2 regions of the Rhizobium sp. CC1099 genome follow, and region 1 is predicted to be linked to the other one. Evidence: predicted binding sites of a transcription regulator. Region 1 holds the regulator's gene; the other holds the start of a gene.
What was found. Region 1 encodes PhoB, which activates phosphate uptake and scavenging genes when phosphate is short. Its sites were predicted from a motif close to TGTCATNNANCTGTCAT; they were not measured.
Positions count from the first base shown of each region.

Region 2: a site for PhoB is predicted at 3,947-3,963, ahead of QA644_RS21685 (DUF47 domain-containing protein). Genes of this name have one in related genera too.

Region 1 is NZ_CP121641.1:2,020,184-2,036,155, reverse strand. Features, by position in the region: gene pstC (phosphate ABC transporter permease subunit PstC) at 1-505, shown strand, start outside; gene pstA (phosphate ABC transporter permease PstA) at 505-1,791, shown strand; gene pstB (phosphate ABC transporter ATP-binding protein PstB) at 1,805-2,620, shown strand; gene phoU (phosphate signaling complex protein PhoU) at 2,655-3,368, shown strand; gene phoB (phosphate regulon transcriptional regulator PhoB) at 3,403-4,086, shown strand; gene QA644_RS10420 (winged helix-turn-helix domain-containing protein) at 4,104-4,790, shown strand; gene QA644_RS10415 (hypothetical protein) at 5,178-5,366, shown strand; gene QA644_RS10410 (hypothetical protein) at 5,404-5,847, opposite strand; gene QA644_RS10405 (hypothetical protein) at 5,895-6,074, opposite strand; gene QA644_RS10400 (universal stress protein) at 6,222-7,124, shown strand; gene QA644_RS10395 (sulfite exporter TauE/SafE family protein) at 7,243-8,007, shown strand; gene QA644_RS10390 (hypothetical protein) at 8,040-8,318, opposite strand; gene QA644_RS10385 (LysR family transcriptional regulator) at 8,386-9,327, shown strand; gene QA644_RS10380 (entericidin A/B family lipoprotein) at 9,431-9,586, shown strand; gene QA644_RS10375 (hypothetical protein) at 9,593-9,943, opposite strand; gene QA644_RS10370 (glycine betaine ABC transporter substrate-binding protein) at 10,040-11,035, opposite strand; gene QA644_RS10365 (cobyric acid synthase) at 11,627-13,081, shown strand; gene QA644_RS10360 (chloride channel protein) at 13,078-14,868, opposite strand; cobalamin riboswitch at 15,033-15,428, shown strand; gene cobU (bifunctional adenosylcobinamide kinase/adenosylcobinamide-phosphate guanylyltransferase) at 15,746-15,972, shown strand, end outside.
Region 2 is NZ_CP121642.1:99,030-115,001, forward strand. Features, by position in the region: gene QA644_RS21675 (methyl-accepting chemotaxis protein) at 193-2,016, shown strand; gene QA644_RS21680 (inorganic phosphate transporter) at 2,285-3,289, opposite strand; gene QA644_RS21685 (DUF47 domain-containing protein) at 3,289-3,930, opposite strand; gene QA644_RS21690 (cold-shock protein) at 4,839-5,045, shown strand; gene QA644_RS21695 (ProQ/FINO family protein) at 5,312-5,782, opposite strand; gene QA644_RS21700 (DUF2277 domain-containing protein) at 5,999-6,265, shown strand; partial or broken gene QA644_RS21705 (LysR family transcriptional regulator) at 6,720-6,859, shown strand; gene QA644_RS21710 (zincin-like metallopeptidase domain-containing protein) at 7,150-8,073, shown strand; gene QA644_RS21715 (DUF736 domain-containing protein) at 8,903-9,217, shown strand; gene QA644_RS21720 (hypothetical protein) at 9,395-9,715, opposite strand; partial or broken gene QA644_RS21725 (proline racemase family protein) at 9,684-9,905, shown strand; partial or broken gene QA644_RS21730 (SDR family oxidoreductase) at 9,914-10,468, shown strand; gene iolE (myo-inosose-2 dehydratase) at 10,568-11,479, opposite strand; gene QA644_RS21740 (tautomerase family protein) at 11,569-11,958, opposite strand; gene iolB (5-deoxy-glucuronate isomerase) at 12,002-12,808, opposite strand; gene iolD (3D-(3,5/4)-trihydroxycyclohexane-1,2-dione acylhydrolase (decyclizing)) at 12,819-14,660, opposite strand; gene iolC (5-dehydro-2-deoxygluconokinase) at 14,662-15,972, opposite strand, start outside.

The sequences.
Region 1 (15,972 bases):
CGCCCCTGCTATCAGGGCTCTGGGCGCGGCCGTCGGGATACCCTCGTCGCCGAACAGCGCGCTTGCCACCGGCCTTGTCATGGGTGTGATGATCATCCCGTTCATCTCCTCGCTTTCGGACGACGCCTTTGCCGCAGTGCCCCGTGCCATGCGCGACGGTTCGCTGGCTCTTGGCGCGACGAAGGGAGAGACTATCCGCAAGGTCCTGCTGCCCGCCGCTTTGCCAGGGATTATCGGCGGCGTCCTTCTTGCACTCAGCCGTGCGGTCGGCGAGACGATGATCGTCGTCATGGCGGCCGGCCTGATCGCGAAGATTACTCTCAACCCGTTCGACGCGGTCACCACCGTGACCGTCCAGATCGTCACCCTGCTGATTGGCGACTCGGAGTTCGACAACCCGAAGACGCTGGCGGCCTTTGCACTCGGCCTCGTGCTCTTCCTCGTCACGCTCGGCTTGAACCTCATCGCGCTGCGCACCGTGCGCAAGTACCGGGAGAAATACTGATGTCCACGACCGCAGTCGCCGGAACGCGTGTCAACTGGCATTCGGACGACATGAAGGCGCGCCGGAAGGCACGCTATGCCGCCGAGCGCCGTCTCCAGGCTTATGGCATGATCGCGATTGTTTTCGCGCTCGGCTTCCTCGCCTTCCTCATCGGTTCTCTGACGCTCACGGGGTACAAGGCGTTCACCCAGACGGTGGCCACCATCAACATCGACCTGAGCAAAGCTGAGCTCGATACAAGCGATATGATGAAGGCCGATTGGCGCGGCGCTGTGCGCGACGCGTTGCGCACTCAGGTGGGGGATTTGCCTCGCAGGCAGGAGAAGGCCTACTTCGACCTCTTCACGTCGTCGGCACCGTTCCTCGTCCGCGACGCGGTCATCAAGGATCCGGCGCGCCTTAAGGGGCCGAGCACCTTCGTTATCCCGATGTCGGACCCGGCCGACCAGTTCGTCAAGGGTGAGATCAGCCGGGACACGCCCGAGAGCCAGCGCCGCGTCAGCGACGAGCAGATCGGCATGATCGACCAGCTCGTATCCAAGGGCGTGATCTCCAGCCCGTTCAACTGGGCGCTCTTCCTCAATGCCGACAGCCGCTTTCCGGAACTGGCTGGCTTGGCTGGCGCGATTTCCGGATCGTTCTGGTCGCTGCTGGTCTGCTTCGCGATCAGCTTCCCGATCGGCATCGCGGCGGCGATCTACCTGGAAGAGTTCGCTCCCAAGAACCGTTTCACCGACCTCATCGAGATCAACATCAACAACCTTGCGGCGGTCCCGTCGGTGGTCTTCGGTCTCCTCGGGCTCGCCGTCTTCCTGAACGGCTTCGGCCTACCGCGGTCGTCTCCGCTCGTCGGCGGCCTCGTTCTCTCGCTGATGACGCTGCCGACGCTCATCATCGTCACACGCGTGTCGCTGAAAGCGGTGCCTTCCTCGATCCGCGAGGCGGCTCTCGGGGTCGGCGCCTCCAAGCACGAGATGATCTTCCATCACGTGCTGTCGCTCGCCATGCCGACCGTCATGACCGGCGCGATCATCTCGCTCGCGCGAGCGCTTGGTGAAACGGCGCCGCTGCTGCTCATTGGTATGAACGCCTTCATCACAAGCCCGCCGGATGGTATCTTCGCGGCGTCGACGGCCCTTCCCAGCCAGATCTACATCTGGGCGGACAGCCCGGAGCGCGGCTTCGTATCGAGGACCTCCGCCGCAATTCTCGTGCTGTTGGGCTTCCTCATATTGATGAATGCAATCGCCATCTTCCTCAGGCAGCGTTTTGAACGCCGCTGGTAACGGAGTAAGGATTATGAACATGTTGACTGAAACAGCAGTTGAGAAGGCTCTGGAGCAGAAACTGAATACGAGCGCCTATAAGATGGTCGGCAAGACGGTGTCTGTCTACTACGGCGAGAAGCGTGCGCTTTTCGACGTGAACCTGAACGTCCGCGAAAACACTGTTACCGCCCTCATCGGCCCATCGGGCTGCGGCAAGTCCACGTTCCTGCGTTGCTTGAACCGCATGAACGACACGATCGACAATTGCCGCGTCACGGGCGAAATCAAGCTGGACGACGCGGATATCTACGATCCGGACATCGACGTCGTGGAACTCCGCGCCCGCGTCGGCATGGTCTTCCAGAAGCCGAACCCGTTCCCGAAGTCTATCTACGAGAACGTTTCTTACGGACCGCGCATCCATGGAATTGCGAGGTCGAAGGCCGACCTTGATCAGATCGTCGAAAGCAGCCTCCATAAGGCCGGCCTCTGGAACGAAGTCAAGGACCGCCTGCAGGAATCCGGCACCGGTCTGTCGGGCGGCCAGCAGCAGCGCTTGTGCATTGCGCGCGCCGTTGCCGTCAGCCCGGAAGTCATCCTGATGGACGAACCGTGCTCGGCGCTCGATCCGATCGCGACCGCCAAGGTCGAGGAGTTGATCCACGAGCTTCGCGAGAACTACAGTATTGTCATCGTGACGCACTCGATGCAGCAGGCAGCCCGCGTTTCGCAGCGCACCGCCATGTTCCACCTCGGCAATCTCGTCGAGGAGAATGACACCGACAAGATGTTCACCAATCCGGACGACCCGCGCACCCAGGATTACATCATGGGCCGCTTCGGCTGAGCTGCGGCGTTCAGGCTATTCAAGGACAATCCCAATGGCATCGACCCATATCTTTTCTGCCTATGACGAGGATCTGAAGTATTTGTCCCGCCGCATCTCGGAAATGGGCGGGCTTGCCGAGCAGATGGTGTCGGACGCCGTCCGCGCGCTGGTTAACGGTGACGCTGGCTTGGCCCAGAAGGTCATCTCCGACGATGTCGTCATGGATCACGCCGAGCGCGAGATCGGCGACAAGGCGATCGTCACGATTGCCCGCCGCCAGCCGGTGGCCTCGGACCTTCGCGAGATCATGGGCTCGATCCGCATCGCGGCCGATCTCGAGCGCGTCGGCGATCTCGGCAAGAACACCGCCAAGCGTGTCATCGCCGTGCAGAGCACCGGCGTTCCGCGCAAGCTCGCCCGCGGTCTCGAGCATCTTTCCGAACTGGCGCTGGTCCAGCTCAAGGAAGTACTCGACGTCTATGCCTCGCGTTCAGCCGACAAGGCGAAGTCGATCCGCGAGCGCGACGAGGAAATCGACGCGATGTACACCTCGCTGTTCCGCGAGCTGTTGACCTACATGATGGAAGATCCGCGCAACATCACCAGCTGCACGCATCTTCTCTTCTGTGCGAAGAACATCGAGCGCATCGGCGATCACGCCACTAACATTGCCGAAACGATCTATTACATGGCGACCGGCGCACAGCCGGAAGGCGAACGTCCGAAGGACGATACTGCCAACACCGTCGGCGCGGTCACGGAATGACAATTCCGAACCGGCCCTCAGGAGACAGAACCGAATGATCCCGAGAGTTGCAGTCGTTGAAGACGAAGAGGCACTGAGCGTGCTTCTTCGCTATAACCTTGAGGCCGAAGGTTTCGAGGTCGACACCATTCTGCGCGGCGACGAGGCCGAAATCAGGCTTCAGGAGCGCACGCCGGATATTCTGATCCTCGATTGGATGCTGCCGGGCGTGTCGGGCATAGAGCTTTGCCGCCGCCTGCGCATGCGCCCGGAAACGGAGCGTCTGCCGATCATCATGCTGACGGCGCGCGGCGAGGAAAGCGAGCGTGTGCGCGGCCTTTCCACCGGCGCCGACGACTACGTGGTCAAGCCGTTCTCCACGCCCGAACTCGTTGCCCGCGTCAAGGCGATGCTGCGCCGCGCCAAGCCCGAGGTGCTCTCCACGGTGCTGAAATGCGGCGATATCGAACTCGACCGCGAAACGCATCGTGTTCACCGCAAGAGCCGCGAAGTCCGTCTCGGCCCGACCGAATTCCGTCTACTGGAATTCCTGATGTCGTCGCCCGGCCGCGTCTTCTCGCGTTCGCAGCTTCTGGACGGTGTCTGGGGCCACGACATTTATGTCGACGAGCGCACCGTGGACGTTCATGTCGGTCGCCTGCGCAAGGCGCTGAACTTCTCCAACATGCAGGACGTCATCCGCACCGTCCGCGGCGCAGGATATTCGATGGAAGCATAGCAGGGAGGCCGGAGAAGATGTCGGTGCGGGTACTTGTTGTTGAGCAGGACGAAGATCTGCTCGCGACACTGAAGCATGCTCTGGAGACAGAAGGGTATTCGGTGAACTGTCTTCACCCGCATGCGTCGCTGGTCGAGCTCGTGGCGTTGCGGCTGCCTGATGCGGTGATATTCGGTGCGCCGGCTCCTGGCTCGATGGCAATCTCGACATGCCGCCAGTTCCGGACAACTGGAGCGACCGCCCGCCTTCCGATCGTGGTGCTGCTGGACTCGGCCCTCGAGCAGGACCGGTTGGCCGTCCTCTCCGCCGGAGCCGACGACTGCCTCATAAAGGCAGTCTCCCCCGTGGAACTCCTCATCCGCTTGCGGAACCTCCTGCGGCGTCTCAATCCAGCGCTGCTGGAGAGCACGCTGAAGGTCGGGGATCTGACGCTCGATAAGAACGCCCGCCGGGTTCACAGGCAGAAGAAGGAAGTCAAGCTCGGCCCCACCGAGTTCAGGCTGCTCGAGTTTCTGATGAAGTCCCCCGGCCGCGTCCACTCCCGATCGGAATTGAGGGCATCGCTGTGGGGTAACGATGCCAGTGTCGATGAGCGCGCTGTCGACGTACACATCGGGCGTCTCCGGAAGGGCATCAGTTTCGGCAAGGCCGATAAGGTGATCCGGACGGTGCGTGGCGCCGGCTACGCACTCGGCGACTTCTGATCCGGATCAGGTTCCTATCCTATCCCCGTCGCTGTGCGCACAGATTGAGACGCGCGATACAGCTGTTCGCGCAATACGTGTGTCACGTCGATTTCACGCGACTGCCTATATTAGGGTGTGCTTAGTCGCGCTGGAGGTGATTCCAGTCCGCCTTCGGCTCCCATACTCGCCTAAGGGCGTCAGACATATAATCCCGCCGGGATGAGGGTTCGGCCCGATAGGCCACACTCGTCCCAAAGTACAGCTAGTTTGGTTGAAGCGATTTGGAGTATTCCATGACGATCAAGACGGCGTTGTTGAGAATGTCCCTGATTATCGTTTCCGGGTGGGTCATGGTCGGCACCATCACCTTGGTGATGTTCCATTGACCAGCGAGGTGTAAACGGCATGCGGTTCCTGGTGTACACGAAAACGATCGCTGAACTCGATTATGACGAAGAGACGCGCGTCTTGACGATCATCTACCGGGACGGCCAACTGCGATCCGTTCCCCATGTCGATCCCAAGATCATGATGAAAATGGTTGCACAGCTTCCTCCGGAACGATCCCTCTACCTGATGCAGGCGGCGATCTGAACGTCGCGGGCAAGGCAAGGTGCGACCGCACCTGGCGTCAATGCATGGCCTCGATAAAGGCGCGGCGATAGAACGCGCCGAGGTTGATCCGTTCTGCAGCGACCGCCACAAGCTTCTTTTCGAGACGGCGCTCGAATTCCCGCGATCGGGCCGCCCGCGGCCTGCCGTGCGGTGTCGTAGGCTTTAACCGCATCCGTGGTCCGACGTCGTCGCGGTACTGGGCAAGCGTCATGGCGGCCTTGATCAGCAGAGTTCTTATCTGCGGACGGTGCTCGGCAGCGATGACGAGGCCAAACGACTTGATCAGGACAGGCTTCGGGACGGGCAGCTCGATCTCGTCGATGATGTCATTTCCCACTTGCGCTTCCTCGGCGAACACGAGGTATTGGTCCACCAGGTCATGAGCGGCCTCGAGGGTCTCGGTGTCCGGGCTGTACCGGCACCAGGTGTCACCAAAAGCACTCAGCGATCCGTATGACATCAAGAGCTCCTTTGCGCTTCAAATGAACGCGGAAACTGCCTGATTGTTCAAAGGATGCCGCAAGTGGTGCGAAAGCGGCGCGGCTTCGCCACGATCATTTGCTCCGCGGCGGGATGGCCGCCGCGGGGCAGGGAGGCGCATTTCGCGTAGATTCTCCATTTCATTTCGGCCTGGGCGGCCGTGGGACCAATGACGCTCAAGGCGAGAAGGGTTGTCATGAAGCGCATGGAATAGTTCCTACCGTCACTTCCATGGCAAACGAGTGATTGCGTGCTAACAAGTGTGCAGCGTTTGCTAGCCATGGGACCCAGGAGTAAACTTTCAAACGTGATGGACCGGGAGCGAGGTGGGAGCACTCGCGAAAGGAGGCCGGTATGAGCAATGCGACCGTAAACGACACCGCGCGGAAACCGCCCCCGGCAGAAGCCGGTGTCATCTTCGCCGGCCATGTGCGGGAAGTGACCGTCCATGCCGACGTTCTCGCTCTGCTGCCCGATCCGGCAACTGCGCAGCCTTGCCTGGATATTGCAGAAGACGCCGCCCGCGCCATCCACGGCACCATGGCCGTGGCCCATGTCGGTGCGGATCCGGAACGGATGATCGCCGCGCCGGAGGAGATCGATCTGCAGATGCTGCGCGACCTGGCCGAAGGCTCGCCGCAAGAGCGGTTCGAGCGGGTCGCCCGCGCCTTCGAGGATTGGAAGCAGGGCAAGCCCAGCCGAGAACGGCTCCTTCTCGATGACTGCCGCGGCGATCTCAATCGCTGCGTGACCGCCGAAGTCCATGAGACGGCGCTCGTCGTCGCCCCATGCCATGGCAACATGGATGCCCGCGACGCTTTTCACGATCTCCTTTTCAATGAGCACAAGCTGGTATTGGCACCACCTGCCGATGCCTATGCCGGCAATCTGCTGGGGCATGTGGTGATCGGCTGGAAACCGCATGATCATGCGCAGGGTGCCGTCGCCGCCGCCAGGCGCTGGCTGGCTGCGGCCGATCGCTTGACGGTTCTATGCGTCAACGACAAACCGGACGGAAGCTACCAGTCAACGGCAAGGGAATTGCTAGATCAGCTGGGGCTTGACGGCGACGTCGTTGCAATCAGCTCGGGAAGCCGGTCCGTCGGAGAGGCGATCCTCGATTTCGCCAAGTCGGTGAATGCGACGTGCCTTTTGATTGGCGCTTTCAAGCATGGCTATTTCCTGGAGCTGCTGCTCGGCCGTGTCACTCACTACCTGCTGTCGCATTCGCCGCATCCAGTGATGATGAAGCATTAGCGGCGGCGACGCTTGATCTCGCCTGCGCCAAGAAAAGCCGCTACAAAGTCGGTACTTCCATCTGGCTATATCGATGACACATGAAACGGCGGCCGCATCTCAATCGCGCAACTTACCCATGGCATTCGCGGGAGGCGCAATTATTGGCGCGCTCGGTGGGCTGATCGGCCTCGGCGGCGCGGAATTTCGTTTGCCGTTGCTGATTGGCCGCTTCAATTTCGCGGCCCTGGAAGCCGTCATTCTTAACAAAGCCATGAGCCTCGTCGTGGTCGCGACGGCCCTGCCGCTCCGTGCCGGAACGGTGCCTTTCGCCGTTATCGCCGAAAACTGGCTTATCGCCGCCAACCTGCTCGCCGGAAGCCTGCTTGGTGCATGGTGTGGGGCCGGATGGGCAACGCGCCTGAAATCGGAAACGCTCTACAAGGTTATTGCCGTCCTGCTCGTTGTTATCGCGGCGGTGCTGGTCCTCGGCCATGACGCTCGTGCAGGTCAGCCGGTTCTGACTGGGCCGTCCCAGATGATTGCGGGCGTGATCGCAGGCTTCGTCATCGGCGTGGTAGCCTCGCTGCTCGGCGTGGCAGGCGGGGAATTGCTGATACCGACTTTGGTGCTACTGTTCGGCGCCGATATCAAGCTGGCCGGAAGCCTCTCGCTCGCGGTGAGCCTGCCGACGATGCTTGTCGGCTTCACCCGCTACAGCCGGGATCAGAGCTTTTCGGCTATCCGTCGCAACAAGGCATTTCTGCTCGTGATGGCGGCGGGATCGACTGTCGGAACCTTCATCGGCGGGTTACTTCTCAGCATTGTACCGAGTGTGTTCCTATTGCCTACGCTTGCCGTGATCCTCCTGATTTCAGCGTTGAAAGTCTGGCGGCATCAATAGTTCAAGTGGGGGCACACCCCCGACTTGCACACCTAGGAGCCAGCGTTGCGATGATAGCTGGCGGCGGACGAGCCGGGCGTGAACCGCATTTCATGCAGTGTCTGTATCGCCAAACGTGCAGAACTCTGGTGAGGAGAAGGTTGCGTGCCTCCTTCTCGGGTATTGTTGAGCGCATATGGGTCGACATCAGCGATCAGGTGGCTGGGCAGCGCGGTCATCTGCCGCATAGTGTTCTCCCAGGTGGTGCGCTGCAGTTGCCTTGCCCTGAACGCAAAGAAGATGTCCAGAATGCTGTGTGCAGCCTCGGTCATTATGGCCTCCTTTGTTTATCGAGCCATGTTGCTAAAATAGCTTTGCGTTGACTTTCAAACAAACGAAATGATATGGTGTTTAATATCAGAAAAATTGAAAGATGCGACGATGACTATGCCCTTTCGCCGCCCGATCCCGTTGCTCGACAATGATGTTCTGAGAACCTTTGTCGCCATTGCGGAAACGGGTAATTTTTCGACTGCAGCCGAGGCTGTGTTCCGCACGCCGTCGGCGGTTTCCATGCAGATCAAGAAGCTCGAGGAACAGCTCGGCGCGACGCTCTTTATGCGTGATGCGCGTTCGGTGACGCTGACGCAGCACGGCGAGCTCTTGCTGACTTACGCTCGCAATATCTTGGCGCTCTCCAACGAGGCGGTCTCGCGCTTCATCATGCCGGAACTCAGCGGCGTCGTGCGGCTCGGCGCGCCGGAGGATATCGGCGAGCGGCTGCTGCCAAGTATCCTGAAGAGCTTCGCGGAGAGCTATCCGGGCATCATGGTCGACGTGACGATCGACATGAGCATGGGCCTCAAGAAGCGCATGGAAGAGCAGAGGCTGGATCTGGCGCTGATCAATTGCGCCACGCGGCCGTTTCCGACCGGCGGGGAGATCGTGTTTCGTGAACGCCTTGTCTGGGCAGGCGCCAAATGCGGTACTGCCCACAGGCGCGATCCCCTGCCGATCTCGATCTGGGAGGATGGCTGCATCTGGCGCCAGGAGGCACTGGCGCAGCTTGAGCGTAACAAGCGGCCTTACCGCGTCGCCTATCTCAGCGGCCATACGATGGCGCAGCGCGCCGCCGTGCTTTCCGACCTTGCGATCGCGCCGCTGCCGCGCTCCTATGTGGCCGACGGCATGGTGATGCTCGGTGCGCAAGAAGGCCTGCCTGAACTCGGCTCGTTCGACATCCGGCTGCTGACGGCCTCCCAGCTCTCGGGGCCCATGGAGGCGGTCGCCGACAGCATCCGCTTTGCTTTCGCGGAAAAGGCAAAGGCCGCCGCCGCTTGATCCGGACGGCGAGGAACTTTAATGGATTTCGGCGCGTTGAACGGCGAGAGCAGCATGCTGCCTCGGCCGCACGATTTCTAGTTTGCAAAAGAGGATTTCCAAAATGACGATAACGGTCAAAATCGGCGCAGCGCTGATGCTGCTTCTGGCGCTTTCTTCCTGCGGCAATACCATCCGTGGCGTGGGCCGTGATACGGCAAACGCCGTCAACGCGACGCAGGATGCCGGCCATTCGGTCAACCGCGCCGCACGCCGCTAAATCTTTTCAGACCGTTGCGGCAGGATAGGCGCGTTCGAGGCCGCCCGATCGGTTGAGGCCAGTGCGGAAAGCAAGATAGGCCGGATGCTGGCTTGATTTCGCTGCTTCGGTCAATCGGATCTGAAGCCGCGCCGGCGCGGCTTCACCAATCCACATTCCGGTATTTTCAAGTTTCAGAGAATTGAGAAAGGGCGCAGCCGCGGCCAGATCCAGATACCGATGCAAGCCGTCGATCAGGCTGTCGTCCTGCGCTGCATTTTCCATGAGCAGCGCAAGATACGACCTGTCCGCTTCGGAAGCGCCTGCAAATTTGCTGGCAACAGTGTCGCGATCGGGAAAGGAAGCGGCTGGCGTCATCGGTCATCCATTGCGTTGCTGCCATTGGCCCGGCAGTCGTTTGACTAGAATATGCCGTCAGCCTAGGAGCGATAGCCTACGCGAGGCTGGAATTGCTCAAAGAGCGGCCTTCACCTTTTCCGCGACGTCAGCCGGCATCCACCGTGTCCAGAGTTCGGGGTAGTTGCGCAGAAAATAGAGCGCGGCGTTCTCGCTGCTTTCCCGGTTTTCGTCCTGCCACGCCAGAATGTCGTTTATGGTGTTGTTGTCCCAGGTGCGGGAGCGCAAGTAGGCGAGTTCCGGACCGGCACGGTCGGCAAAGGCCTTGGTGACGACGGTAAAGGCCTGGGAGACGGGATAGGCGTTAAGCTGCGGACGCGCGCAGCCTTCGACCGAGGTGCAGGCCAGCCATTCCGCCTTATCGTGGCTGACACCCATACTGAGCCGTGTCATGTCGTATTTGCCGAGGATCGCCGTTGGTGCCCAGTAATAGCCGAGCCAGCCAACTTTGGCGTCGAAGGCTGCGCCGATCGAATCGTCCAGGCTTTGCGGGCTTTCGCTGTCGATCAGCTCGAAACCGGCCTTCTCGCCGTTCAAGGCCCTGAAGAGATTGGCTGTCGAAATCCGGCAGCTCCAGCCCGGCGGACAATTGTGGACGGCGCCCTTGGCGGCATTTTTCGGCGCGGGGAAGAGGTCTGGCCGTTTCAGGGCATCCTGTACGGAGCGGATGTCGGGATTTGCATCGGCGATGAATTTCGGGATCCACCAGCCTTCGATTGCGCCATCCGACAAAATCTCGGAGGCCTGGATCAGGCGCCCGCTCTTCACTGCCGCCTCGAGTTGAGTCCTGACGGACGCGGTCCAGAGTTCCGGTGCGATATCGGGTTCGCCCTTCTGATCCATCGAAGCAAAAGTGGGCACGGTATCGCCGGCCACGGTCCTGATATTGCATCCATAGCCGTTTTTGAGAATGAAGCTGTCGAAATTGGCGGCAATCGCCGCCGAGGCCCAACTCATCTCCGCGATCGAAACATTACCGCAATCAGCCTGCGCGGCGCGGCCGCCGGCGACGAGACATACGGCAATAAACAGCCAAGCCAGGATGATCTTCATCGCTCGTTCCCCGATTTTTGATGCTGACATGCAGCTTTTGGATGTAATACTAACCGCCCAATGCGTTCGTTCAATGAATGCATGCAGCAGTTTGGCCGTCGCAATTTCAGGTGCCATGCGTTTTTTTGCATCGCGATCGCCGGCCTGGGACATTCCGATTACATCCCAGCCTACGCCTTTGACATGGCAATTGAAATCCGCTTGCGGCCGAATTTTTTTGAGCTAAACGACTGATTTGAATGAGCTAATATTCCCACTGATCCACGAGCGAAAGTCTGCATCGAGCTTGAACTCAATGAACTGCATGCGGATCGAGAATCGGTAAAATGTCAAAAAAGGTCAAAATCCACCATTGCTGAGTTCCGCAATAACACTCCGGTAAGAATGTCACGCTATCAGTTGAACCACGGCGGGGGACAACCGCCGCTTTCTCCGGATCAGGTAGTGCGTCCCGGAGAATACGAGTTTCGCCGTGTATTGGCGAATACGCCAGAGTTTTCGGCAGACCGCGCGCGCCCGCCAGCCCGCGCGGTTTTCGCATTTCGGACAGACGATTGACCGCGGATCGTGCAGCGTTGTAGGCCTCATCGCATGACCAAGGCGATCATGTTGCAGGGAACCGGCTCGGATGTCGGCAAGACGGTGCTCGTTGCCGGGCTTTGCCGGCTTGCGGCCAATCGCGGCCTCAAGGTGAAGCCTTTCAAGCCGCAGAATATGTCGAACAACGCGGCTGTTGCCGATGACGGCGGGGAGATCGGCCGGGCGCAGTGGCTGCAGTCGCTTGCGGCGCGCACGTCCTCGTCGATACACATGAACCCGGTTCTCCTCAAGCCGCAATCCGAAAACGGCAGCCAGATCATCGTGCAGGGCAAGGTCTTCGGGCAGGCGAAGGCCCGTGACTACCAGAGGTTAAAGCCGCTGCTTCTTGAACATGTCCTGCAGAGTTTTGCGATCGTCTCGGAAGGCGCCGATCTCGTCATCGTTGAGGGCGCGGGCTCGCCGGCCGAAATCAACCTGCGTCCCGGCGATATCGCCAATATGGGCTTTGCCACCCGCGCCAAGGTGCCAGTCGTGCTCGTGGGCGATATCGATCGTGGCGGCGTGATCGCCTCTCTTGCCGGCACGCACGCGATCCTTTCGGATGACGACCGGGCGATGATTTCCGGTTATATCATCAACAAGTTCCGCGGCGATGTTTCGCTCTTCGATGACGGCAACGCAGCGATCAATCGCTTCACCGGATGGCCGTGTTTCGGCGTGGTGCCCTGGCTGAAGGCCGCCGCCCGCTTGCCGGCGGAGGACTCCGTCGTGCTGGAGCGCCTCGTCAGGGGCACCTCCGGTGCGTTGAAGATCGCCGTACCGGTTCTGCCGCGCATCGCCAATTTCGACGATCTCGATCCTCTGCGTGCCGAGCCCGATGTCGAGCTCGTCTTCGTGAAGCCGGGAGACCGGCTGCCGGGCGATGCAGCGCTGGTGATCCTGCCCGGGTCGAAATCGACGATTGCCGACCTCCGTGATCTGCGCGCTGCCGGCTGGGACCGCGATCTGGAGACGCACATCCGGCGTGGCGGGCGCGTCATAGGCATCTGCGGCGGGTATCAGATGCTCGGGCGCACGGTTCGCGATCCGCTCGGCATCGAGGGGGCGAGCACTGCGACACCGGGTCTCGGATTGCTTGATGTCGAGACCGAAATGGCGCCAGAAAAGACCGTGCGGAACAGCCTGGCGGTCTCGGCCGAACACGGCGTTCCGCTTGCCGGCTACCAGATCCATTTGGGCGTCACGACCGGGCCGGACTGCGCCAGGCCATCAGCGGTGATCGACGGTGTGGCCGATGGCGCGGTATCTGCTGGCGGCCGGATCATGGGCACCTATCTGCACGGCCTTTTCGGCAGCGATGCCTATCGCGGCAAGCTTCTCGAGAGCTTCGGCCTATCCGGCGAACGGCGGAGCTACCGTCAAAGCGTCGACCAGGCGCTCGACGAGGTCGCGGACGAACTCGAAACCCATCTCGACAAAGGCTGGCTGGCCGGGCTTCTCGGCTAGATTTCGCCGGAGACCTCGCGGCGCCTGCGGTCGAGCTCTTCGCTGTAGCGGCGCAGCGTATAGCTTTCGCTGAGCTGGCCGACGACGCGGCGCTCGATCAGATTGCTGAGCACGGCGAGTGCTTCGCTCTCCGTCTTGTCGAATATCGCCGCCGCCTGCTTTGCGTTCATCTGCGGCTGCAGGAAGTCGTTCCGGTAACGGATGAAATCCTTCAGATCCTTGCCCTCGTCGTCGGTGGCAACCGGGCTCGCGTAGATTTCCGGAACGAGCACGATGCCGGCATATTTGTCGGAGTCGTCGACGAGGATGACGCGCTGCCTCGATCCGATCGGGCAGGCCTTCTTGAAATCATCAATCGTGATGCTGACCTTCGCCGTTTTCACGTCCGAGCGCATCAGCTTGTCGACCGTCAGATTGCGGATCCAGCCGACATCATGGGCGCTGCGGATGCTTTCGCCACGAAGATGAAAACGCCATGTCGCGAAGGAGTAGCCGAACGTGTTGCGCACGACGAGCGACGAGGTGATGACGGCCGCAAGTACCAGCGCGGTGATCGGAAAGTCCCCGGTTATCTCGAGCGCCAGGAACGTCATCGTCAGCGGCCCTCCGATGACCGCAACGGCGAGCGAACTCATGCCGACCACGGCATAGATCACGGGCGTCAGCGTCGCATGGGCGAAATAGGGGGCAGCATAGGCGAAAAGCTTGCCGAGCAGAGCGCCCATGAAGAGTGAGGCGAAGAAGAGGCCGCCCCTGAAGCCGGAACCGATGGAGATCGCCGATGCGAAGGATTTCAGCAGGAGAAGACCGACCAGGACCGGGACGGCAACATCACGGCCAAGGTTCAGATGCAGCGCGCCATGGCCCGCCGAAAGCACCTGCGGCGTAATCATCGCCAGAAGGCCGACGACGATGCCGCCGAGCGCCGGGCGAAGCGGCGTCGGAACCGAACTTTTGCGCGCCAGCTCCTCGATGAAGGCTACGCCCTGCATGATCAGGATGCCGACGCCGGCGCTGAAGGCGCCAAGCAACAGGGCAGGGATATAATCAGCCGGAACCACCGTGCCGAACTCCCCGACATCGATCATGAAATCGCTTCCCGCCAGCAGGCGCGCGACGAGCGTCGAGACGAGCGCGGAAACGACGACCGGCGTCAGCGACACGATCGTGTAGGTGCCGATGATGAGCTCGAATGCATAGAAGGCGCCTGTCAGTGGTGCATTGAAGGCCGCGGCGATCGCACCGGCGGCGCCGCAGCCGACAAGGACGCGCAGGTCTGCACGGCGGAGCTGCAGCTTCAGTCCGAGCTTGGAGGCGATACCCGCCGCGAGCTGGACATAGCCCGCCTCGAGGCCGACGGAGGCGCCGAAGCCGTTCGAAACCAGATTCTGCACGGCGACGATGATGCTATCCGTCAGCGACAGCCGTCCGCCATGCAAAGCGTTCGCTTCGATGGGATCGATCATGGGCTTCTTGCGGGTTCGCGCGAGAATGAAAAACAGAAGGCCGAGCAGCATCCCGCCGCAGACCGGCGCCATCAGAAGCAGGAATTTGTCGTTTGTCTGCGATGAACTCAGCCGTTCGATGTCGCTGATGCCGAAGATCAAGCGATGCAGCTCGCGCGAGAGGAGGCTCATGCCGGTGACAGCCAGGCCCGACGTCACGCCGACGGCGATCCCGGCGAAGACCATGCCCATTTCACTGCGGCGGGCAAGCGCACGAAGCCGCCCGGCGTCGAGCAGGCGGTAGAGCCGGTAGAGGCGCGGGAAATTCAATTTCGTGAGCATATGCAAAGAACTAGGTGGCGGCCAACAGCGTCAAGGGCGAGAGGGGCGCTTGCTCCCGAAATGTGGCGAAAGCCCGGCGCGAAAGGCACCGCGAATTGGAAGCTGTTCGCCGCCGGTTTCATTTGGGTGCCCGCAATTGACTTCGGAAGGCGGCTTGCCTAACGATGAATATACTTACGGATGGTTCCGGGACGGCAGATGCCGTTCCGGATGAAAAGGGAATGTGAAGGGACGGACCCAAGCCGGGCGTCTTTATCACAGCCGACCCCGCGACTGTAGAGCGGTCAGGGTCTTCCGTCCGGCGTTCAGGCCATTTCACGGCTCCTTTCGCATGTTGCGGATCAGGTGAAGTGGCTGGGGCGCCGGAAAAGCCACTGGAAATGCATTGTGATCAGCCGGGGCAGGACGCCTCTATTTCTACGAATCGTCCGCCTTTTCACGAGAATGCAGCCGGGAAGGCGAGGAAGATCCACTGGCGCGATCAGGGGCGACCTTAGATGGTCGCCCCGGTCGGCCGACACCCGCGAGCCAGGAGACCTGCCATGCGTGCCGGGCGAAGAGCCCATTCTGGGGCATTGTTCCCCGCTGCCAGCACGGAGGTTGTCATGGCTGAACGATGGAATTCCATGCCGCATTTTGTGGCGTCTTTGCGGGACACCGCACTTTCGACTTCCCGCATTCCTGTCCTCGGGTTTAACCCGAGGATTGTCACAAGAAACCCGCCACGGCGCGTCCGCGCCGTAAATGAAACAGCCATCTCGAGGGTGTCTTCCGCGCCCAAGGACTTGGGGGCACTGGATTCCTGTGACAAGCACAGGAATGAGGGTTGGCTGCGCCATACCTCGGCAGCGCCGTTTCTTACGCCGCAGGCCTCCAGATGACTCATCCCACATGCGGCACCGCCTTCGTCCTCGGCGGCGCGCGTTCCGGCAAATCCCGTTTTGCTGAGCAGCTGATTGCCGATAGCGGGCTTGAGCGCCACTACGTCGCGACGGGCCGGGCCTGGGACGAGGAGATGCGTCAGCGGATCGAGAGCCACAAAACCGATCGCGGCCCACTCTGGACGACGCATGAGGAGCCGCTGGAGCTCGTCCCCCGTCTTTC
Region 2 (15,972 bases), on a different replicon from region 1:
CCGGTCGAGTTTGCCTTCGGTTGCTGGGCCGACGCGCGCATTGAAACTGCTATTTGGCGAGCGCCAAAGGGCTAGCACACCAAATGCGAGTTTGACGTTTAGTTAAACAGACAAGACTAAAATTCATAAAATGCTTACCAAAAGCCAAGTCTGGTGACCTGGCCTGTCATCGTTCTAAAGGAGTGAGAATAAATGCGCAGGCCTACCGTCCGAACTTCCCTGAGCGTCATCAATCTGACGTTTGCGTCCATTTTTCTCGCCTTCGCCTTATTCTCGCTGAGTAGCGTGCGAGCGGTAAATGAAGACACCACTGCCATCGCCAAGAACTGGCTGCCGAGCGTTTCCGTAGTCCGGAATATGCAACTCAAACTCCAGGAAATGAAGTTTGCGTATGCCAATCATATTATGTCAATCAGCGATGAGGCGATCGCAGCCGCGGAAAAGCACGTTACCGAGCAGAGGGAGGAACTGGCAAAAGCGATCGAAGCCTATAGTGCACTGATATCGTCGCCTCGCGAGAAGGAATTGCTGGAGCAGATCGGAAAACGCGCCGCTGACTATGCCAGTGCGGCCGCGCCGATGCTCGAGAAATCCCGAAAGAACGACAACGACGCAGCCAAGAGCATTTTCTACAAGGATATGGAGCCCATTGTCCAGGAAGCCCAAAACCGTGCGAGCGAGTTACTCGACATCAACGTGAAGGGTTCGGATGCTTCCTATGACAGCAGCGAGCTGACCTATGCCGCGATCCTTTGGAGCACATGGGCGCTTATCGCCTTGGTCCTGGCAATCGTCGTCGGAGCCATTGCTTATGTTGCTGTGCAAATCTCCCGCCCGATCAGGGCGATTACCAGTTCGATGACGGGGCTTGCAGCAGGCGATACGGCCTCGGCCATTCCTTATGCGAGCCGAACGGACGAAATCGGCTCGATGGCCGGAGCAGTCGAAGTTTTCAGGCAGACGGCACTCGATAAGATCAAAGCTGACCAGGAAATCGAGGCAAACCGAGCCCTTTCAGAAGGTGAGCGCCAGCGGCGGGAGGAAATCGACCGGGCGCGCGCGGCAGCGATGGCCAAGGCGACGAATGGATTGGCCGCAAATTTGAAGATGCTGGCCGACGGCGATCTCACAATCCGGATCAGCGAGATGTTCGATCCTGATTTCGAGGCGCTAAGAAGCGACTTCAACAGCGCCGTTGCCCAACTCTGTCGCACTCTGAGCAAAGTGGCCGGGTCGACAGGAGGCATCGACAGCGGATCGAACGAGATCGCCAACAGTGCGCATGACCTCGCAAGACGCACCGAACAGCAGGCGGCTGCCCTGGAGCAAACGGCCGCCGCGCTGGACGAAATCACGGCAAACGTCGCCTCATCTTCGAAACGCGCCGAGGAAGCTCGGAAGGTTGCAGCCGAGGCCAACGCCAGCGCAGCGACGTCGGGCCAGATTGTCACCCAGGCAGTCGACGCGATGAGCCGGATCGAGCAATCTTCCAACGAGATATCGAACATTATCGGTGTCATTGACGAAATCGCCTTTCAGACCAATCTGCTCGCGTTGAACGCAGGTGTTGAGGCTGCACGCGCGGGCGAAGCTGGCAAGGGTTTCGCGGTCGTGGCCCAGGAGGTACGCGAACTGGCGCAGCGTTCCGCCAAGGCGGCGAAAGAAATCAAGGCGCTTATTCAAACGTCGAGCTGTGAAGTGGCGACAGGTGTGGAACTCGTCTCGAAAACCGGCGGTGCCCTGAAGCAGATTGGGGAACTCGTGGTGGTGATCAACCGACACGTCGACGCGATTGCTGTATCGTCGCGCGAGCAGTCAGTGGGTCTCGCGGAGATAAACACGGCAGTTAACAGCCTCGATCAAACGACCCAGCAGAATGCCGCTATGGTCGAGGAAGCGAGTGCCGCTTCCGCATCCCTGGCCAACGAGAGCGCCACGCTACGCGAATTGATTGGTCAGTTCAACGTTGGGAGTGCAACGCGACAACAAGCCTATCCGTTCCGCGAGACCGCGTAGTTGCCATGAACCACCGTCGCATCCCGTTAAGACCCGGTTCTGATGCCGTTTCTCGCCCGCCGCGCGTTCAAGTTGGCTATCCGAACGGCGCGAGGGGTAGGCTGCTCCCTGGTCGGAAGCGCGTCGTAGCATTGTGTAATGCAGGCAAACGAACCGCGGCTGCGGCGACACCCGATCGCTGGTGTCGCTGCATTTTCGGCTCGATCGAATTGCAGCCCCATTGTGAGCATGAAAGCTTGGCGTCCTTCGGCGTTGCCTAAAGCCGTCGCTATTCAAACAAACCGGAACTCCAGTAGAAGAGAGCCGAGATGAGGGCCGCGGCCGGAAGCGTGACAACCCAGGCAATGACGATGTTTCCGGCCAGCCCCCAGCGCACCGCCGAAACCCGTCTTGCCGCACCGACACCGATGATCGCGCCGGTGATCGTATGCGTGGTCGAGACGGGAATACCGAGCCATGTGGCGCCGAAAAGCGTCAGCGCGCCGCCGGTTTCGGCGCAAAATCCCTGCATCGGATTGAGGCGAGTAATCTTGGAGCCCATCGTATGGACGATGCGCCAGCCGCCGAAAAGCGTTCCGAGCGCCATTGCCGCCTGGCAGGAGAGCACCACCCAAAACGGCACATGAAAACTTTGGCCGAGATAACCCTGCGAATAAAGCAGGACTGCAATAATGCCCATCGTCTTCTGCGCATCATTGCCTCCGTGGCCAAGCGAGTAGAGCGAGGCCGAGACAAATTGCATGACGCGAAACGTGCGATCGACGGCAAAGGGCGTCTGACGTACAAAAATCCACGAGACGACCAGGACCAGAACAAGCGCGAGGAAAAAGCCAATCATAGGCGACATGACGATGGCGCCCGCAGTCTTGAGCAGACCGCTCCAGACGATCGAGCTCAAGCCGGTCTTGGCAAGTCCGGCGCCAACCAGCCCGCCGACCAGGGCGTGAGAAGAGCTGGAGGGAATGCCGAACATCCATGTGACAATGTTCCAGATGATCGCGCCCATCAGCGCCGCAAATATCACCTGCGGCGTGACAATGCCCGGATTGATGATGCCGGTTCCAAGGGTCTCTGCGACATGCAGCCCGAAAAATAGGAATGCTATGAAATTGAAGAAAGCTGCCCAAAAGACAGCATAGTGCGGTCGCAGCACGCGGGTCGAAACGATGGTTGCGATCGAGTTGGCGGCGTCGTGCAGGCCGTTCAGAAAATCAAAGAACAGCGCAATCCCGATGAGGCCCACAAGCAGGGGGAAGGCAAGTGTAACCTCCATCAGACGTTCTCGATCACGATACCGCTGATCTCGTTGGCGACGTCCTCGAAGCGATCGACGACCTTCTCCAGCTCACCATAAATCTCGCTGCCAATAATATAGGCCATTGGATTCGAGGTGCCGTAGCGGCTGAAGAGATCCTTGAGACCCTGGTCATGCAGATCGTCCGAATGACCTTCGACCCGAGTAACCTCTTCGGCGATGGCGGTAAGCCGAGGCGCATTGGATCCTATCCGGTCCAGTAGGGGGATAGCTTCGGCTATCAGATGCGCCGCCTGGACGATTGCCGCACCCATCTCCTGCATGCCCGGATCGAACGAAGTCTGCTGAAACAGACGGATGGTCTTGACCGTCTTTTGCATCATGTCGATCGCGTCATCCATCGATTGGATGAGATCCTTGATGTCGCCGCGATCGAAGGGGGTGATGAAGCTTCTCCTGATGGCAAGCATCACCTCGCGCGTTATTTCGTCAGCTTCATTCTCAAGACGAACGATCGTCTCGCAATGGCGCTCGATCTCGCTGCCAGCTAACAACTGATTCAAGGCTTCGGCAGCTCCGACAACGGTGCGCGAATGTTGAGCGAAGAGATCGAAGAAGCGATCTTCACGCGGCATGAGTCTACGAAACCAGCTGATCATCGACATCCCATTTAACTGTCACAAATCTGTCATAATGGAGCGATGCCGCGGTGAAAAGCACCCGGGAGACTTGTTTCGCGGATCGTCGCAAACGGGTTACACATCTTGTTCATTGCGTTGGCGCAAGCCTGCGCAAGTACAACGACGATGGATCATCGAAATCGACAACAATGCGGCGGAGGGACGATCTGTCATCCCTCAGCGATTTCGCGCCGCCTTAATGACCAATGTTTACATCGAAATTTTGGACAGTTTGCCCACTTCACGACATTCGTCCCTCTGAAAATCCGAAGTCCGTTCGCGATACCCATCCATGATCGATCCTGCGAGCAGCGCGATCGGTTTCGGGAACGAAGGGCAATCAACTTCAGGCGGTCACCTTCCTCATTATTGTCGCCGCTCAGATCGCGGTTTTCTCAAAATAGTCCATTCTGAGGGATCGACGGTTCGTTTCTTATCGAGGCGGACAGTTGGATCTTCGATATCACAGACGCATGGTCGGCGGAGGTGCTGGGGGATTGCTGCGGATATGTTTTAGCGCGTCGGGAATTTCCGCCCTCGCGAGACGCCAACTAAATCTTCCATTGCTTGGCGGGCGGCATTGGGATTGCGCATTCGATTTGCGTCGAGGACATCATGATGCTTCTGGGCTCGCTCGATTGGTATGGCGAAAACATTGCAAAGCAGCGCCGCGCGGATCGCAGTCGGGAATTGCCTGAGCATTGTCGTCGAGGAAGGCAGCGCGGCGGCAGACAGCCCATTAGACTTTAACGCTCTGAATGGGCAGTGTAATGCCGCAAACCGGATTTTTGCCTTTGCCTTGCATCCAGAAGCGTCTATTTATGTCGCCGCAAGTTGCGATTGCCGCACCAGGGTGCGGCAGGATTAAATGATCAAAGGAAGACGCTATGGCGACGGGTACCGTGAAGTGGTTCAATGCAACAAAAGGGTTTGGCTTCATCCAGCCCGATGACGGCAGCGGCGATGTCTTCGTTCACATTTCCGCGGTCGAGCGGGCCGGCCTGCGTGGCCTCAACGACGGCCAGAAGATTACCTATGAGCTGGTCAAGGATCGCAAGTCCGGCAAGATGTCGGCGGACAACCTGCAGGCCTGACGCCGATTGATCCGAGAGTACGAAGGCCGGGTTCGCCCGGCCTTTTCGCTTGCAGAAGTTTCGGATATCGAAACAGCTCTGTCACCGCGCTTTTGGGCGGCAACCTCAAACGCAGGCGCGATTTTCGGCCTTGTTGAACGCCTGACGCGGGGGCCGGGGAGGGAGTTCTTGTCGGCTCGCTCTGTGCGCACTAGCTCTTCATCGAACGATTCTTCACGCACAGATCGTGGGAGATCTGCCTACCAAGCCGAGATAGATGGCGCTCGTCAGGTCTGCCGATCCCGTCTGAGAAGGGCGGCGCGGATCTGCTCAGTCTTACTTGGGGGAGCTGGGGAAGCGGCCGGCTCGATACTAGGGGCGCTATTCTCGTCATTGCTTCGTTTCAGGCTGAGAAAGCGTCGCTGCGCAACAAGTCGGTCTTCGATTGAAAGTGATTCCACGGGCTTGCCATCGATGTCATGGCGCATCGAGCCAGGTTGGGCGCTCGCGAAATAGTACCGTTTTGAGTGGACAAAGGAGCCAACGGCTCGGCGCAATGCCGTCGCTTTGACATCAGGCTTTGCCAGCGCGCGGATATCGTTGAAGAGGCCGAGCGCGAAGGGACGGATCGGATCGCCTGGCTTATTGGGGAGAATGCCGATCGGACGCATCAGCAGTACGCTGATCGCCTCTGCCTTCTGAACATCGAACTGTGTTGCTATGATCGGTCCGTGGCTGACGGTCCAGGGTTTGTCCATGAGCTCCTACCTTGCGCTTCCTTTCACTACGGATCGATTGTGAAGAGAGGTTGACAGCAGGTCTATTTCTAGATTTCCGCTGGCGGCGCTTTATCTAAACGTACACGAGCCCTTCGCAATAGCCCTGGCGCCCCTTAAGCGGCCACCCCGCCCTTGAAGTACGAAGGAGATGAAGATGAAGATGAAGATGAAGATGAAGGAGACGGGGAGCAACTCATGTGCCGAAACATAAGAACGCTGTTCAATTTCGATCCGCCGGCGACGGACGAGGAAATCCATGACGCTGCGCTGCAGTTCGTGCGAAAGCTGAGCGGAACCACCAAACCGTCGAAACGCAATGAGGCGGCGTTCGACCGCGCGGTCGGTTCGATCGCGGCATGTGCCCGCGAACTGCTCGATTCGCTCGAAACTTCGCAACACCCACTCAACCGCGAGGAAGAAGCCGCAAAAGCGCGCGCGAGAAGTCTGACCCGGTTCGCGTGATTGTGCCGACGGTCCGGCGTGCCGCCGCAAGCTCGGTTCGGCCTTCCGGGCGGGGGAGAGGCAGGCCCTCACAAGCGCGGTCCGGCCCCGCATGACACGTCGACTTCCGCCTAAAAGGTGAGGAGGCACCCTCGGTGCCTCCCGCGGACAGCTTGCCGGGCGCAGTCGGTGAAAAATTCCAGTTCCACATCGCCTGATTTAACGGGGGCACGTCACCGCACCGATCGCCAAGGCATACAGGATTGCTAGCCTGGACAATTCCCCAGCGTCCTATCATCGGCGTCCTCGCATCACCGAAGGACAACTGCATGTCAAACGTCTGCGGCCTTCCTAAGACAAATCGCCCTGCGTACTGAACCCGATTGCTGGGCTGTCGTGCGATGAAAATCTCCATTTATCCTACGGCCGGCGCGGCAGCTTTGCGACGGTTCTGCACCAAAATGGACAGCTTGATCTGCCCAACCGCGCCTTTGAGCTGAAGGTGGTGCGGGGAATCGACTTCAAGATCGGGCATGGGTTGCCTGGAAAGATCCACCGCATCGCACGACGACATCATCGACATCCGCACGCTCATGGGCACGACCGGGGCGCTGACGAGATCACCGCGGCGTTCTCACCAGCACGATCTTGCGAGGTCATTCTTCGAGCCATCGGATTTGGCAGCGTGTTGCCCCCGCCCCCGCCGTCGAACAATCCCTGCGGTGCTGCGACCATCGCGTCCTGCCCCGGCTTTAGGTCCTGCCGGGCCCGCGCCGCCCCGCAACGGCTTTGCCGTCCTTCACGTCCGTTCCGGCCCTATCGGGTGCTGGCCCGCGCTTGAGGCCCGGCATTCGGACCGCCGTAGCAGGTCGCGATGGTCGCGGCCTCAAAACGGAGGTTTCGACATGTGCAGGCAACAAACTCACCAACGATCCGACATCTACAGCCGCATCACCGACAAGATCATCGCCGAGCTCGAACAAGGCGTGCGGCCCTGGATTAAGCCCTGGAGCTCAGCACATGCGAACGACCGGATCACCCGGCCTTTGCGCCACAACGGCCAACCCTATTCGGGCATCAACGTCCTGCTTCTGTGGTCAGAGGCGATCGCCCGCGGCTTCACCTCGCCGACCTGGATGACGTTTCGCCAGGCCCGCGAACTGGGGGCTGCAGTCCGCAAGGGCGAGACCGGCACGTTGATCGTCTTCGCCAGTTCTTTCATCCTTACCGAAACCAACGACATGGGCGAAGACGTTGAGCGCAATATCCCGTTTCTCAAGCCGTACACGGTCTTCAATGTCGATCAGATTGCCGGACTGGATGCTCGCTTCCATCAGGTCACATCGGTTCAGGATCCAATTGTCCGTATCGGACATGCCGATCGCTTCTTTGCAAACACCGGCGCACTGATCCGGCACGGCGGATCGGCGGCATACTATGCCCCAGCCCGTGATTACATCCAGATGCCAGCCTTGGAAGCCTTCCGCGACGCTGCGTCCTATGTTGCGATCCTCAGTCACGAACTGACCCACTGGACGGCGGCACCGCATCGACTCGATCGCGATCTCAGCCGCTATGCCGGGGATCAAAGCGAACGCAGCCGCGAGGAACTGATCGCCGAGCTCGGCAGTTGCTTCCTTTGCGCTGATCTCGGCATCGTTCCCGAACTCGAGCCGCGGCCCGATCATGCGAGCTATCTTGACTCCTGGCTCAAGGTTCTCGCCAGCGACAAGCGTGCAATTTTTGTCGCGGCCGGTCATGCGCAGCGCGCTGTCAGCTACCTGCACCACTTGCAACCAGGTCAGATAGACGGAGGGGAGGCGGTGTAAGCCGCCTTTCCCACTCCGTCCGACCACCGATGCTTGCCGCGCGCAATATGCGCGGCGGCGCTCCGACTCGATGCCGAAGACCGGCAGCAACCCAAGTTCGGCAAAACGCAATGGCATGCAACCTATGGCATGGACATCCGCCAGGCGCTACGCCCAGCCCTGGCCGCCCATCGCGACCGCACCCGATGATGACGCGGGGATATCCTCGCCTTGCGGCAGGGCCGGAGCCGTATCGGCTTTGCCCGTCGCCATGATCAGATGAGCTGGTTTCCGCAGATTGCGGCCGGGCCCTCAAGGCAGGATCGCAGGAGGTCGAGATTGCCGAACGTGACGAAACGATCTCGAACGTCCGCCGCGAGATTCTTTTATACCGGCCACGACTTGGCCGCTGGAGGACCACAACAAGCGGCAGCATCGGCAAAGGCCCCGACCGAAAAGACGGACACGCTCCTTGGTGTGCCGAAAACGCTGCCCTGGATGACGTTGCCTGCGCAGGCGTGTGAACGACGATGCGCCTCGCCCGGTCGCCTCCTCTTTGTACATGCGCGCACCGACGCAGACCTCGATGAGGCCGGTGTGACCGACGGACGACTAAAGTCTCGATCAGCCGACCGCAACGGGCGTCTCCGGCTTTTTTCCGCCGCCTTCGGCTTTGCATCGCGAAACAAAAAAGCCGGCCCCGCCCGCCTTCCACTACGTTCCAGCCCTTGCCACCCCGATGCGCAGGCGCAACGGGGCCCCGCAGGGTGCGTTGGCGATCGCCCCCGGTCCTTCCACCGCCATCGAGGCCGCGATGGGCGCGGCTCGAGCAACCGAAAGGAACGAGATCATGGCAGTCATCGGCGAATTCACCACCAACGGCAACGTCATCCAGGGCAACGTCCGCACTCTGACGGTTAACATGAAGGTCCGCCTGCACTCAATCGAGCGCGTCTCGCGCGACGCCCCGGACTTCCGAGCCGTATCCAACGGCGCCGAAGTCGGAGCCGGCTGGAAGGCGGTCTCGGGCAGCGGCGAGCCCTATATCTCGCTCAAGCTCGACGACCCGAGCTTCAACGCTCCGATCAGCGCGGCACTGTGGCCGGCAGAAGCCGACGGCGACTATGTCCTCGTCTGGTCTCGCCTGAACCGTGAATCAGTCTGAACCAGCACCGAAGGCCCTGCCGAAAGGCGGGCCTTCCCCGCATGGTGAAGCCGAAAGCAGGCATCGAGCCCGCTTCCGGCTTTTCGGGTGCCACAGGGGAACTGAAATGTCTGATCAGTCCGTCCAAGCGTGCCATGACGGAATGAAGGCCTCAAGGACGAGCGGTTCCCCCAAATTTCAGGCCCGGTCCTGCGGCCGAACCAGAAATTCGGCTCCCCCACTCGCCGGCTCCGCCGGTCGCGTTCCGCGCTCCTTGACCCCTCCATCCCGCGATGACCGGGGCCGTCGTCTTTCACAAACGTCAAGGAGACGACAATGACGAACGAACTCGACCGCACCATCGAAGAACTCAAGGCCGAACTGCGGAACGCCGATGCAGCCGAAGGCCGCCAGATCCACGCCGAACTTGAAGTGGCGCTCGCCGAACGCGAGGTCATGGTAGCCGAGCAGGAAGGCCGCATCAACCGTGAGCGACGCGCGCACGTCCAGATCGATCATCGGCGGCGAGTTCATCGCCGAAGCGATCGGAGAGACCGAGATTGGCGGGCGAAAGGCCGTACTCCCGCGTGTCACCGGGCGAGGCTACGTCTATGGTCGCACCGAACTTCGGGTCGAGGAAGACGACCCGTTTATGACGGGTTTCGCGCTGTCGGATACCTGGGGGCCGCAGGTCGGTCTTCTGAAATGAGGTAAGGAATGACCACGGCACTCGAACGGCAGAACATACTGGTGACCGGTGCCTCGGGCGGCATTGGCGCAGCCATCGTCAAGCAGCTCGCCACTGACGGCGCCCGGCCGATCATCCACTATCGCCGAGACAGAGCAAGCGCCGAGGGGCTGCTCTCCGAAATTGGCGGAGAGGGTTGGATCGTGCAGGGCGATCTTTCATCGGACGAAGGCCCGTTCGAACTGTGGGGGAAATCCCTGGCAGTGTCCGGACGGATCCATGCGCTTGTGAACAATGCTGGGATCCGAACGGAGATTTCCATCGAGGCATCCCCTTCGGACTGGAAAGCCGCTTGGCAGCGCGAGTTCCAGATCAACTTCTTCGCCGCCGCCGATCTCTCCAAGGAAGCCATCCGGCATTTCAAGGCGAATGGCAGTGGCCGGATTATCAACATGGCAAGCCGTGCAGGCCAGCGCGGCTACACGGCAGACGCCATGCCGTACGGATCCACGAAAGCTGCCCTCGTCAATCTGACGAAGTCGATCGCTAGAAGCTTCGGGCCCGATGGCGTGACCGCGGTCGCGTGACCTGCTTCAACTCACTGATACCGGGGGCTCCGCAGCAGTCTCCGCCATGATGATGCGCTCCTCATCGTCATCGCACCGACTTTGGCCATTTTCAAACTAGGCGAGGAATTTAGCCTGGATGAACTCGAACGCTCTCGCCGTGTATTCCTTTGGCGCCGCAACGGCAGGATCCTGTTCCGCCTCGACAACCAGCCAACCGGCGTAGCCACTATTCTTCACGAACCGGACAATCGGGCCGAAATCTACAACGCCGTCGCCGGGAACCGTGAACATGCCGTTTCGCACGCCGTCATTGAAACTCAGATCCTTTGACTGGACCTCGGCGCGGATTGCCTTGCGAACGTCCTTCAGATGGATGTGAACGATACGGTCGCCGAACCGCTCGATCAGTCTCGCATAGTCGAATCCGGCTGCTGCGGCGTGTCCGGTGTCAATAAGAAGCCCAGTTTCCGGCCCAGCCGCTCCAATAATGTCGGAGATCTCTTCGAAGGTCTCCGCGACCATCATGAGGTGGTGGTGATAGGCAAGCCTAAGGCCGTATGTGTCGAAGAGCCGCTTTCCGAACTCAGTCAGGCGGGAGGAATATCCGGTCCTCTGCGTAGACGGCATGAGAAGGCGGCGGGACATCGGCTCGTCGAGCGGCGAGCCGGGCGTCATCATCGCGACCTCGCCATACACGAGGACACTGCATCCCATGGCCTTCAGAAGTTCTGCGTGCGCAGCTACGGAAACCATCTCCTCATCGACCGACTTCTCTGCCAGTTGACCGGAGTGCCATCCCGATGCGAGGGCAAGGGCGTTACTGTCAAGCAGCGGCTTCAGAACCGATGCTTCGCGCGGAAACTTCCTTCCCAGCTCGACGCCGGCATAACCGTTGGCCGCGGCATCGCTCAAGCATGTATCAAGGGAGATATCCGCACCGAGATCTTCGAGGACATCATTCGCCCACGACAGCGGGCTCACGGCTAGTCGCGCCTTCGACGAAGGCAGGGTTGATTGCTGGCTCATTGAATTCTCTTTCGTTGTGCTGACTGTTGATCTGCAATTCGGTTTGGTTGGTCGCCGCGCCGACAAGCCACAGCGACAGACGACTCGGCCTAAAGCTCTCCGGTCAGGAACTGCGCCCGGCCTCGGCCAAAAGACCAGTCCTCGTCGGTGTTCTGCGTGAAGGACACCATCACGTCGGTGGAGGCTGTTCCGCATCTCTCCTGGAGAGCCGAACAGAGAGCCTCGTAGAAGGTCGTCTTCTCTTCGGTCGAACGTGGACGCGAGACGACTTCGACCATCACAAAACGGTCCGTCCGCGGGATATCGAGTCCTGTGTCGAGAGCACGGAGATGGCTCGCCTCGTGTTCGTTGAGGATCTGGTATCGATCCCGCTCCGGAACGTTGAAAGACCTGACCATGGCATCGTGCGCGGCATCGAGCAGCGTATCGATCTGCTCCGCGCTGCGACCGCGATAGATGTGGAACTTCATGAGTGGCATTGGGGTATCCTCGAACCTGATTGTCGTTGGCCTCGGCGAGCTGTCAGGCGTCGCGTTTCATGATCCATTCGACTTCAGGAGCCGGAATGAAGCGCCACTTCCGAAGCGGCCCAGCCATCACGTTGAGGTAGTACATTTCGAAACCATAAGGTGCTCCGCAAGGATGGTGTCCCCTTGGAACCAGAACGACGTCCCCGTCGGAAACTGCCATCGTTTCGTCCAGCCTTCCGTCGTCGGTGTAAACGCGCTGGATCCCAAATCCTTCGCCTGGATTGATTCGATGATAATAGGTCTCCTCGAGGTACGTGATCCGCGGGAAGTCATCCTCGTCATGCCGATGAGATGGATAGCTCGACCAGCGTCCCGGCGGAGTGAACACCTCCGTTACGAGAAGGCTGTCGCAATAGTCCTCGGTCTCCATCGCGATGTTGTTGATGTACCGGGTGTTCGTCCCTTTGCCCCGTTCTGTGAGCGAGATGCCATCGGGCCCAATACGCCGCGCTTCGTGGCCGCCCTTACCCGGCGCGGAGCATACGGCAATCGTGCAGTCCGTCTCTGCCCTGGCGCTCCATTCGCGATCATTCGGAACGTAGAGGCAATGCGGCGGCGTCTTCTCGAACACGTTCATCCGCTCGCCCAGAACGCCCCATTCCTGCCCGGCGGCGGTAATCGAAGCCTTGCCTTCCACCATGACGAGGATGACTTCGTTGGCTCCCGTCTGCGCGGAGGCGTGCTCGCCTGCACGCAGCCTGTAGAGTGAGAAGCCGACATACCTCCAGCCCGCAGACTGCGGAGTGATTTCGTGTACCTTGCCATGACGGCCGAAAGGCTTGCGTAGAAGATCGCTCATTGGGGGCTCCTCAATTCACTAGGCTCTGCAGGCTGATACTCCGCAGATACTGTGAGCGAGCCGCTTCTGATTTCTCAGTGCGGCCGACTTCCGGCACAGCCACGTCCCACCAGAAGCCGCCGCCGGCTTCACCGGGGCCGGGCTTCGGATCCGTATCGATGACTATTACCGTCGGACGGTCCCTGCCTCGTGCTTTCGCGATCTGCACTTCGAGATCTGCGATGTTCTTCGCCTTGACCGCATGGGCGCCCATGGAGGCGGCATGCGCTACGAAGTCGATCTCCGGCTGCGCCTCGATGTTGCAGTCCTTATAGAGATTGTTGAATTCCTCGCCGCCGCAATGGATCTGCAGTCGATTGATGCAGCCGTAGCCCCTGTTGTCGGTCAGGACGACGGTGAACGGGATCCGGCGCATGACCGCCGTCGCCAGTTCGGAATTCGCCATCATGTAGCTGCCGTCGCCTACGAAGCAGACGATCTCTCGCTCCGGCATCGCCAGCTTGATTCCGAGTGCACCTGCAAGCTCGTACCCCATGCAGGAATAGCCGTACTCCATGTGATAGCCGCCCTGCGCTGGTTGCCAGAGGAGCTTCAGGGCGCCGGGCATCGTTCCCGCGGCGCACATGGCAATCGTCTGATCGGTGGAGATCCGTTGCACCGCTCCAATCACCTGGGCATCGGTCGGCAGATAACCGTCGGGCTTGTTCTCCGGCGCGGCGCAGTGCGCATCCACCTTCGACAGCCAGGAGGTTCTCGATTGCGGATCGAAGGAAGAAGCCTTGTGGGATCCGAGGCGACTAGACAGCTCCTCCAACGCCACCCGGGCATCGGCGATCAGACCGACAGCACCGTGCTTCTCGGCGTCGTATGGCTGGGTGTTGATCGACACAAGTCTCCGCCCGGGTTTGCCGAACAGTGCCCAGGAGCCTGTGGTGAAGTCCTGGAACCGGGTGCCCACACCGATGACCAGATCTGCATTGGCGCAGAGTTCGTTCGCCGCTGCGGACCCATCCACGCCCGCCGCGCCGAAGTTCATCGGATGTGACCGAGCGAGAGCGGATTTACCAGCCTGCGTCTCGACGACCGGGATGCCGTGGCGTGTCGCGAAATCGGCAAGCGTATTCTCGGCCTCGGAATATATCACCCCGCCGCCACAGACGATGACCGGGCTGGCAGCACCGCGGATGAGCTGCACCACGTCCTCGAGGTCACGCCGATCCGGCTCGGGGCGACGGATCCGCCATACCTTTGGCTCAAAGAAGTCGACGGGAAAGTCGTGGGCCTCGGCCTGCACATCCTGGCAGAAAGCGAGCGTTACGGGACCGCAGTTTGCCGGATCGGTCATTACGCGGAGCGCGCGCGGCAATGCCGTCAACAATTGCTCCGGGCGATGGATCCTGTCGAAATACTTGCTGACGGGTCGCAGGCAGTCGTTCGCTGACAGGCTGCCATCCTCGAAGTCCTCGACCTGCTGGAGGACCGGGTCGGGACGACGGTTTGCGAAGACATCGCCCGGGATGAACAAAACTGGAAGCCTATTGACGTGAGCCAGTGCGGCTGCCGTGACCAGGTTCGTCGCGCCGGGACCGATCGACGATGTAACAGCATGGGCGCGTCGGCGCTTGCTCGCCTTCGCGTAGGCTATCGCGGTATGGGCCATGGTCTGCTCGTTCTGGCCTCGCCACGTGGGAAGGGCATCGCCGATGCCTTCGAGAGCCTCGCCAAGTCCCGCCACGTTGCCGTGTCCGAAAATCGCCCATACCCCCTCGATGAAGCGGTCACCCTCCTCGGTCATCTGGACGGAGAGAAAGCGAACCATGGCCTGTGCCGCGGTCAATCGTATGGTCGTCATGTCAGTTTCCTTTCGCGGCGCTGCGCGCCTTGTCCCAGATGCCGCAGAGGCGTTCGAAACGAGACGCCATGTCGGCGACCGCGGCTTCGTCGGCCAGATCGCCCTTCATCCAGGCGCGTGCCACGTCACCGAAGATCGTCCGGCCAACGGCGAAGCCCTTCACGAGCTCGAAAGACGCGGCAACCTGGAACGACGCGGCGAGTTCTGCTTCGGGGGCATCGAGACCTAGAACGACGATCCCGCGCGTGTTGTCGTCATTGCGCTCGATCGCCCGGATTGTGTTTTCCCAGCCCGCTCTCGTCTTCATCGGCTCGAGTTTCCACCAGTCGGGATAGACGCCGATGTCGTAGAACTGCTGGATAAGTGTGGCGGTGGTGTCCTCGTCGACGGCGGAAACCTTCGACGGGATGATCTCCAATAGAAATTCCAGCCTGTTGCGACGGGAGGCCTCGCAGAGCCTCTTGACCGTCTCCTCCTGATTGGCGCGCTGCTCTGCGCTGTCGGAGGGATGGCAGAAGCAAAGAACCTTGACGACATTGTCGCGAGCCCATTCCTCCAGGCCACCGCAGTCCGGGCCCAGTTCTGGTTCAAGTGTCAGCGGACGCGATCCCGGCCATTCGCAGGGTCGGCCGACCCACAGCCCTGTGCCAGCGGCCGCATGAAGTGCGCGCCGACCGATCCGATTGTCGCACAGGATGCCGTATCCGGCTCTGCCGTTCTGGACACGCTCTGCGGCCTGCAGGCAGAGAAGCTTGAAATCACCGCCGCGCTCCTGCGTGTAGCCCGGCATCTCTTCGAGCTGCATGCGATGATCGAAGGCGAACACATGCATGCTCGGCCAGTTACCGCTGCGGTTCGTCGACCAGTGAATCTGTTCCAGCTCCTGATCGTTGCGGAGGTCCGGCCGCTTCACGCCGCGTTTCAGGAAGAACTGCAGTTCCTTCAGGCTCGGGTATGCAGGAGTGCAACCATGCCGACTGACGGCGAACGCGCCGCAGGCATTTGCGTACTCGAGCGTCTTCGGCCAGGTTTCGCCGTCCAGCCATCCCTTCAGCAGGCCGGAGAAGAACCCGTCCCCGGCGCCGAGTACGTTGAACACTTCGATCGGAAAGCCGGGTCCGGACTGCGCGTCATCGAGACTATCGGGAACATCGGCTTCGATCGCGACCGCGCCCTTCGCGCCTCTCTTGCAGACGAGCGTGGCATTCGACACCTTTCGAACGGCCCTGAGGGCTTCGATCGTGTTCGTCGACCCGCCAGCGATATGGAATTCCTCTTCCGTGCCGACGATGAGATCGAAGAGATGCAGTGT